Regions from separate parts of the Peribacillus sp. NPDC096540 genome, predicted to be linked through region 1. Evidence: riboswitches for the same ligand, from Rfam matches in the RefSeq annotation. Region 1 holds a riboswitch; each other region holds the start of a gene.
What was found. Region 1 has a riboswitch for cobalamin ahead of ACQKMR_RS19090 (ribonucleoside-diphosphate reductase subunit alpha). Riboswitches for the same ligand answer to the same signal wherever they lie in the genome.
Positions count from the first base shown of each region.

Region 2: another riboswitch for cobalamin. It lies ahead of metE (5-methyltetrahydropteroyltriglutamate--homocysteine S-methyltransferase); the one in region 1 lies ahead of ACQKMR_RS19090 (ribonucleoside-diphosphate reductase subunit alpha).
Region 3: another riboswitch for cobalamin. It lies ahead of nikA (nickel ABC transporter substrate-binding protein); the one in region 1 lies ahead of ACQKMR_RS19090 (ribonucleoside-diphosphate reductase subunit alpha).
Region 4: another riboswitch for cobalamin. It lies ahead of ACQKMR_RS06725 (FecCD family ABC transporter permease); the one in region 1 lies ahead of ACQKMR_RS19090 (ribonucleoside-diphosphate reductase subunit alpha).

Region 1 covers NZ_JBNNTG010000024.1:36,587-38,791, reverse strand. Annotated here, with positions in the region: gene ACQKMR_RS19095 (manganese-dependent inorganic pyrophosphatase) at 1-558, opposite strand, end outside; cobalamin riboswitch at 852-1,032, shown strand; gene ACQKMR_RS19090 (ribonucleoside-diphosphate reductase subunit alpha) at 1,170-2,205, shown strand, end outside.
Region 2 covers NZ_JBNNTG010000027.1:85,418-87,622, reverse strand. Annotated here, with positions in the region: gene ACQKMR_RS20665 (potassium channel family protein) at 1-410, opposite strand, end outside; cobalamin riboswitch at 701-891, shown strand; gene metE (5-methyltetrahydropteroyltriglutamate--homocysteine S-methyltransferase) at 1,047-2,205, shown strand, end outside.
Region 3 covers NZ_JBNNTG010000021.1:19,987-22,191, reverse strand. Annotated here, with positions in the region: gene ACQKMR_RS17565 (aspartyl-phosphate phosphatase Spo0E family protein) at 128-298, opposite strand; cobalamin riboswitch at 898-1,086, shown strand; gene nikA (nickel ABC transporter substrate-binding protein) at 1,237-2,205, shown strand, end outside.
Region 4 covers NZ_JBNNTG010000005.1:503-2,707, forward strand. Annotated here, with positions in the region: gene ACQKMR_RS06720 (GNAT family N-acetyltransferase) at 1-240, shown strand, start outside; cobalamin riboswitch at 359-546, shown strand; gene ACQKMR_RS06725 (FecCD family ABC transporter permease) at 735-1,820, shown strand; gene ACQKMR_RS06730 (ABC transporter ATP-binding protein) at 1,817-2,205, shown strand, end outside.

The DNA.
Region 1 (2,205 bases):
TTTTAACATTTCTAAGCCGTATGTTTCAGCATTGACTCCGGCAATCTCCGCTAATTCCATTGCTGCTGCAACGTCTTGCTCTGTGCAGGTTGGAGATTTGAACAATAAAGAATCGGAAATGATGGCAGACAGCATTAGACCTGCGATTGCTTTAGGTACTTCAATACCGTTTTCTTTATAGATTTTATTTAAAATAGTTGCCGTGCAGCCAACTGGTTCTGCGCGGTAATATAAAGGATCACTTGTTTCAAAGTTAGCGATACGGTGATGGTCGATAACTTCTAATACTCGGACTTGGTCAATGTCTTCAGCACTTTGCTGACGTTCGTTGTGATCGACTAAAATCACACCATCCGCTTCCCCTGCCACTTTTTCTACAAGACGAGGAGCTTCGAATTTGAATTGGTCTAATGCATATTGTGTTTCACCATTCACTTCACCAAGACGAACAGGTTCAGCGTTGATACCTAGTTGTTTTTTCAGATCCGCATAAGCGATAGCTGAACAGATTGTGTCTGTATCCGGGTTTTTATGTCCAAAAACTAATACTTTTTCCAAGATTATTTCTCCTTTTAATAAATATTTTTCCGGGAACCTCTATCATTACTATAAGGGAGATCCACCTTTACTATACACTTTATTTTAACATAAAATCTCTTATATTCAGTGTTTGAATTTCCCATTTCTCTATTAATTCTTTCTATCTTTTTTCCTCTTCCCTCACTTTGTCAATAGATAAGGATTGGTTTTTCTCAAATATATTAGTTGAATTATCGTCTCATATGGCTTACGATAATATAAGCATAAATACTAGATATTGATATTAAAAACCACAAAAATAACTATATATAGAATTATATATAATCCAAGGTGCCAGTGATGGCTGAAAAGGGAATCCGGTGTAAACCCGGAACTGTCCCCGCAACTGTAAATGTGACGAAATGAGAAAACCACTGTATAGCTCTTTATACGGGAAGAACTCAAAGTAGGATGATCATGAGTCAGGAGACCTGCCTGGATTTTTCACGTTTCTTATTCTTCGGGGATTGAGATGATGAAACGATAGTATAACGGCTATTTTTTCATGGCTCTTTTATTCTATCGTTTGATCCGCTCAATTTATTGGGCGGATTTTTTTATGTAACGGAAGTTTACAAGGAGGATTATTCATGACTCAAACATATAACTCTACTATAGAGAAAAATGACACAGAAACAAGTTCTATCCAGCTTGAGATGTTATCCAAGGAATTCGAAGGCCAGCTTGATATGGAAAAATTCAAAAAGCGTTTTACAAAATGGCTAGATCGTAAAAGTGAATCAACAGAAGAACAAACATCAAAAAAACTGATCCAGCTTGCTCTCGAAAGTGTGGACATAGATGCTCCAGATTGGACGTTTGTTGCTGCAGCAGAACTTTTGAATACCATGTACAGGGATGCACAAGCAAATCGGGGCTATGAGAGTGTGAGCTATGGTCCGTTCTATGAATTAATCGCAGAACTCTCTCAACTGCAAGAGGGACAACGCTACCCGATTTATAAACCCGAACTACTCAACTCTTACTCCAAAGAAGAAATAGAAGAATTGGGCTTAGAGATCGATCCGGAAAAAGATAAACTATTTTCTTATATTGGCATCTACCTATTAAACGACCGCTACCTAGCCCGTCCGAAAAAAGACAAGGTCTACGAACTGCCTCAGGAGCGCTTCATGATTATCGCTATGGAAATTATGAGAATGGAAAAAACAGAACATCGCCTACAACTTGTGAAAGAGGCATACTGGGCGATGTCCAATCTGTACATGACCGTCGCGACACCTACCCTATCAAACGCAGGAAAAACGCATGGCCAGTTAAGTTCATGCTTTATTGATGCGATTGAAGATTCTATTGATGGCATTTATCTATCGAACTATGATGCCGCTAAAGTATCTAAATTCGGCGGTGGTGTAGGACTTTACGTCGGTAAAATCCGCTCACTTGGTTCAGATATCCGTGGTTTCTCTGGAAACAGTTCAGGCACGACCCCTTGGATCCGTTTGTTTAACCAGACAGCTGTCAGCGTAGATCAATTAGGTCAGCGTAAAGGGGCAATCGCGATTTATTTGGATGCTTGGCATAAAGATATCATGAGTTTCCTTGACTTGAAGACACAAAACGGTGATGACCGGTTGAAAGCTCATGATATTTTTACAGGTGTAT
Region 2 (2,205 bases), on a different contig from region 1:
TTCCTCCTTTCCTGATCTAAATCAATCACTGTCCGAATTACAAACGCGGCCGGGAGCGTATAGCCGATGAATGCCTGGATTGTCGCAATCATCCTGCCCACGCCTATCGGGGCTATATCCCCATACCCTACAGAAAACATCGTCATCGCACTAAAATAAAAAGAAGTCTTCAGTTGCTCGTAAAAACTGCCGTCCAAACGATTGCCCATATCAAGAATCACTGAATGATTCTGAAGCTCGTATAATAAATAAATCAGTGCAAAACCTACTAATATCGTCGCATATAAATTGCCAAGCCACAGCATATCCTCCAGAGAAAACTTCTTTCCTCCCGACTCAACAAGAAATAACGTTCGAATGCTCATCACCATGCAAAAAATGATTCCTGCAATCAAGATGTAAAAAGTCATCCCCCACGCCTCATTTCAAAACAACCCATTCCCCTATACATACTCCCCGTCCAAACAATATATTCTTTATTTAGGGGTCAGACCCCATTTCCCAACATTCACATCCTTAAACAAACCTAGGTGCACCAATAGTTTTGTCGATATAGGGCGGGGTCAGACCCCATTTCCCGAGACTTTTTTCCTTGTTGACCATTTTAGTCGGGATATGTTAAGATTGTCTAAATTTTTATAATAGTTTTTATTTTATAAATTTTTGCCACCTGCAGTTTAATTTACAGCAGGTTTGTGAAATTTCATATGTGGAAATAGGTTCCTAATTTTTTTAGGATTAAAAGGGAAGTCCGGTGTAATTCCGGCACGGTCCCGCCACTGTAATAGGAATGTTAGCGCTATGCAATATGCCACTGATTTTCGGATTGGGAAGGCCTGCCGCTAATAAGATTCCTCAAGTCAGGAGACCTGCCTGTTTCGACAACACTGTTTTAACCTACGGAGAATAGGGAAGTGTTAGGGACCTTATAATTTTAAGGGGTTTTTGTATACCCCTTTATTTTAAGCATTTCTAACTTTCTCTTTTGATGGTTAGGGGTGCTTTTTTTATTGTTATTTTATTAAAAGAAAAAAGAATGTAGGAGGATGGGAATATTGAAAAGTAGTAGTTTAGGGTACCCGCGAATTGGGGAAGATCGTGAATGGAAACGCACATTAGAAGCTTACTGGTCCGGAAAAATCGATGAATCGGAGTTTACAGCACAGCTAGAAGCCATCCGTTTAGGCAACTTACAAAAGCAAAAGGACCAAGGTATTGATATTATTCCTGTCAATGACTTTACTTTATATGATCAAATGCTCGATATGTCTGTAATGTTCGGTCTTGTTCCTGAGCGTTATTCAGCCTATAAAGGCGGCACCGTTCCCCTTTCTGTATATTATTCTATGGCTCGCGGAAACAAGGATGAAGTTGCTTCTGAAATGACGAAATGGTTCAATACAAATTATCACTATATCGTTCCCGAATTAAAACCGTCAAAGCTGACTTTGACAGAAAATAAACCACTTGCTTCTTATCGCGAAGCCAAAGAAAAACTAGGAATTGAAGCTAAGCCCGTGTTAGTCGGACCTTATACTTTTATTACTCTGTCTAAAGGCTACAATAAACAAGATGTACCTGGAATCATCCTTAGTCTCCTGCCTTTATACACACAAATTCTGCAAGAGTTAGAACATGAAGGCGTGAAGTGGGTGCAAATCGATGAGCCCTCCCTTGTTTCATCCATTTCTAAAGATGATATGCAAACTGTTACTTACTTATATGAAAAATTGAGTGAAGCAGCTCCAAACTTGAACATCATGCTACAAACATACTTTGATGCGGTAGAGCACTACCAAGAGGTGATTGAATTACACGTTCAAGGGATCGGTCTTGATTTTGTCCATGATAAAGGGAAGAACCTTAGTAATCTTCAAGAATTCGGTTTCCCGAAAGACAAAGTGCTCGGTGCAGGTGTGATTGATGGGAAAAATATTTGGCTTTCCGATTTATCGAAAAAGAATCAGTTGATCAATACCATCACAAAAACCGTAGCCGAAGACCAAATTTGGCTTCAACCCTCTTGCTCCCTGCTTCATGTACCAGTAACGGTTCGAAATGAGACGGCTCTTACTAAAGAAGTTCAACAGGCCCTTGCCTTTGCTGATGAGAAGCTTGAAGAAATCACTCTACTAGTAAAAGGTAGTAATCAAGGTGCCAATGCAATTGCTGAAAAAGTAGCCACTAACAAATTAGCACTTCAAA
Region 3 (2,205 bases), on a different contig from region 1:
TAATGAACGCTTTAGGTGGGAATTCACCTGTTTTCCCGCTATTGAACCATGAAGCCCTATGGAAGAAAGGCATAAATATGAATCAGGCTTCGAGCCTACTTGTTATGGTGGTAGCAACCTTTCCTCCTTATTGAAAGCCTATTGGATGTAGAGACTCCTGTTCATGTACAAGTAAATTCAAGAGTTTATCAAGTTCTTGGCTCAAATGTAACGTTTTTTTTGAGGTGAGCCCATGCTTTAAGGCAGTAAATATTAATTCTTTCCTCATTGTCTCTATTTTTTTATGTAGTAGTTCCATACTTTCCAACGAAAATCCCCTCAAGACCTTTCCTTTATTGTAGTATATTTTATTATTACATAAATTAGGATGATTTTAAATAATTAAGTGAGTATTCACTTATAAAAAATGAAAGTAAATTCGGAGGGTGCAATACAGATCTGTAAAAAGAAAATTCTCCTCACTATCATACGATATATGTCGTTACAGATTACTGTTCGTATAAGAGTATGCCTATCCATACCTAACGAGCCGTTAAAAAACATCAGGACTTTAATTTGATATAGCATAAATTTGCGATAACGAATATAATTTGTATTAGGTAAACTTTTTTTGAGTTAATTTTCAAAGTGAATATTTCCATTTTGAGAGAGTTGCAAGCGTAAAACAGTTAAGTTTAGGAAAATTAATATGTTTGTTACATGTTAAAGAGAACATGCTTATTCTCCTTTTACTACCTGTATTTCGTTTATTGCTAGGATGGATATGATTAGTAGCTGGGTTTATCAAAAATTACTTAGGGATGAAACTAATAAATTGTTAAGAGTACCAAATGGTTTCGACATACTAATTTTACGATTGACAAGCTCTATATTTTACTATGAAGATGAGGGAAAATTTCATATAGTATTGGAATGGGTATATTCGTTTAATAGCGAATATTTAAAAGGGAAGCCGGTGCAAAATCCGGCACGGTCCCGCCGCTGTAATGGTGAGTCCTATGCAAGAAAGTCACTGGATAATATCCGGGAAGACGCATGGAGATGATGAACCTAAGTCAGAAGACCTGCCCGTTCTAGAAATGCTGTTAAACCTACGGGAGATAGGGAGGTGTTAGAGTGCTAGAAGACGAATTTGTTCTTAAATAATAAGCATTTCTGACCGTTAAATCTGGTTGGAAATGCTTTTTTTGTATAATTTTCAAATAGTTAAAATTCCATAATTGAAGGTGAGAAAACATGTACTTAAAACGGTCTAGTTTATTCCATTCTTTTGTTGGACTACTAGTAATTTTCACAATTTTTGTTACTGGTTGCAGCAACACAACAATAGATCAAGAAAATACATCAGATAAAGATAAACAAAAAGTTGTTACTTTTTCCTGGCCTGGGGATATAGGTGACTTAAATCCACACACATATTTTCCGAATGAGTTTTTTTCCCAGGCTATGGTATATGAATCCCTTGTTTATTACGGTGAAGGCGGAGAAATTCAGCCTTGGCTTGCAGAGAGCTGGGATATATCGAAAGATGGAAAAGAATATGTATTCCATCTGAGGAAAGATGTTAAATTTTCCGATGGTTCCCTCTTTAATGCTGCAATCGTTAAGAAAAACTTTGATACCATTTTAGATAATCGCAAACAACATGAATGGGTGGAATTAATTAACCAAATCAAAGGTACTGAAATAATAGATAAATATACATTTAAACTTATTTTGAACAACGCGTATTATCCAACTCTGCAAGAACTAACTTACATCAGACCGTTGAGATTTGTAGGAGAAGCTGCTTTTCCTGACAGTCAAAACACATTTAAGGACGGACTCAAGTCTCAGATTGGCACAGGACCATGGGTGTTGAGCGAATATAAGAAAAATGAGTTTGCTGTTTTTAAAAGGAATGAACAGTATTGGGGTACTAAGCCTAAAGTAGATAAGGTGGTTGTTAAAGTCATTACTGACGGAGAGTCAAGAGTATTAGCTTTTGAGAAAAAAGAACTCGACTTTATATTTGGAAACGGGGTCATTAGCCAAGATTCATTCCAATTTTTGAAGAATTCAGGGCAATATGAAACTAAATTGTCAGAACCTACTGCTACAAGAACACTGCTTCTTAACTCAAACAGAGAAGCGACTAAAGATCTTAAAGTTCGGTTAGCTCTTCAACATGCTTTTAATAAACAGGCTGTTATTGATAAGATCTTT
Region 4 (2,205 bases), on a different contig from region 1:
GGTTATAGAATTGGCGAGAAGTATACGCAAAGGGGAATAGCGAATAAAGCATTAAAGCTATTGCTAAACAAAGCGTCAGAATCAAGTGTAAACCAGATAGAAGCGAAAACAACAAGTAACAATATTGCCTCTCAAAAAGTTTTAGAGAGAAACGGATTTAAACGAATTTCTATTAATGTAGAACAAAGTGACCTCAATGGTCAAAAAGAAACGTTTATCCATTATAGCAGGGCCCTTTAACCGGTCATGATCTTTTAAACTAGAGTGTAGGAGCTTTCCGTCTTTCTACTTTTCCAATTGTGAAAAGATGGGAAGTATACTATACTAACGTTATATTTATTTGGAAATTTTGCGAAGTTCATAAATATGCCGCTGGGTGCCTTTGTGTGAACAAAGGGTAACAGGGAATCGGGTGTAAATCCCGAGTGGTCGCGCCACTGTAACCAAGAAGTTTTCTTTCAAGATGTCACTTGATGATGAATCAGGGAAGACGAAAGAAAATGATGATCTGGAAGCCAGGAGACCTACCTAGTGTGTATCGCCAATCATCCTTCGCTGAGAGGAGAGGTGTTCGAGAGGGAAAAGACTGACTGCAAACACAGTTTGTATGTCTTTATACTTATGCTCGTAACTCCATTCCTTGTAAAACGGATTGGGGTTTTTTTGTGAGTTTTTTTTTGAGGAGGATTTCATTATTGAGAGAGTTATTGCTAAGTAGGTCGTTGAAAGAGAATGTGGATGTACCACAAGAACCACAGTTTGAGAGGAAAGCCAAACGCCGGTTTCGATTTTTGTTACTTTTCTTGGTTTGCATCCTTTTATTATCGATTACATTTGCTGTAACCCTCGGCCCAGTTAAGATGTCGGCGATAACGGTTTGGAAAATTGCTATAGGTCACCTTCCGTTTATTGGTGATTATATAGACGTGAATTGGAGCCGATCCCAAGAGAGAATTATTTGGGATATCCGTTTACCCCGGGTCTTACTCGGAGCAGTGGTAGGAGCGGGATTATCCGTAGTGGGTGTGGTTATTCAGGCTTTGGTTCGCAATTCACTAGCAGATCCGTATATCCTGGGCATTTCTTCTGGTTCATCGGTTGCAGCAACCCTCGTTATTCTATTTGGAGCACTGCCTATTTTCGGTCAATATGCACTCTCGTTTGGTGCTTTCTTGGGTGCAATGGTCGCGATGCTGTCCGTTTATTTATTAGCTCAAGTAGGTGGGAGAATTCAAACGACAAGACTATTGCTTGCGGGTGTGGCTATTTCGATGATTATGTCCGCCATAACTAATTTCATTGTCACCCTTGCTCCAAAGGATTCTGGTATTCGTGAAGCGATGTTTTGGATGATGGGAAGCTTAGCCGGAGCCAAATGGGATTATATACCGATTCCAACTGTCGTGGTGGCCGTTGTTTCCATCTATCTATTAGTACACTCTCGCTCTCTTAATATCTTATTAATGGGAGAAGAAGTCGCAGTGACACTTGGCGTTAATATGGAATCCTTTCGTAAAGTGCTAATCATAATTACTTCCCTTCTTACAGGAACAATTGTGGCTGTAAGTGGCTCTATCGGGTTTATTGGTTTAGTCGTTCCCCATTTAGCCCGGCTAGTAGTGGGTACAGACCATAAACGTGTACTATCATGCAGTATTTTGATAGGGATGATTCTGGTTATTTGGTCAGACGTATGTGCTAGGTTGGTTCTTGCACCTCAAGAACTTCCGATTGGGGTTGTCACTGCACTTTGCGGCGGTCCATTCTTTATTTGGCTTTTGCGTCGAAGTTCGTATTCCTTTGGGGGTGGAGGCAAGTGAAATTATCTATTGAAGAAGTGTCTTATTCCATTCTGGAAACTACTATTATAGAGGATATTTCCCTGCAAATAAGTTCTGGACAGTTTGTAGGGCTAATCGGCCCGAATGGGAGCGGGAAATCGACTCTATTAAAAGCGGCTTCTCGAATTGCAGAGCCACACACTGGATCAGTTCACCTGGACGGTCAAAACCTATACAGGCTTTCACCGAAACAAACCGCTCGGGAAATGGCGGTTGTTAGTCAAGAAACATCCCTGACATTTGACTTTACCGTACTAGAAATGATTTGGATGGGGCGGCATCCTCATAAGCGGCTTTTTCAAGGAGACACGGAGAAAGACCGCCTCATCGTCAATCATGCGCTAGAACGTGTTGAAATGAAGGG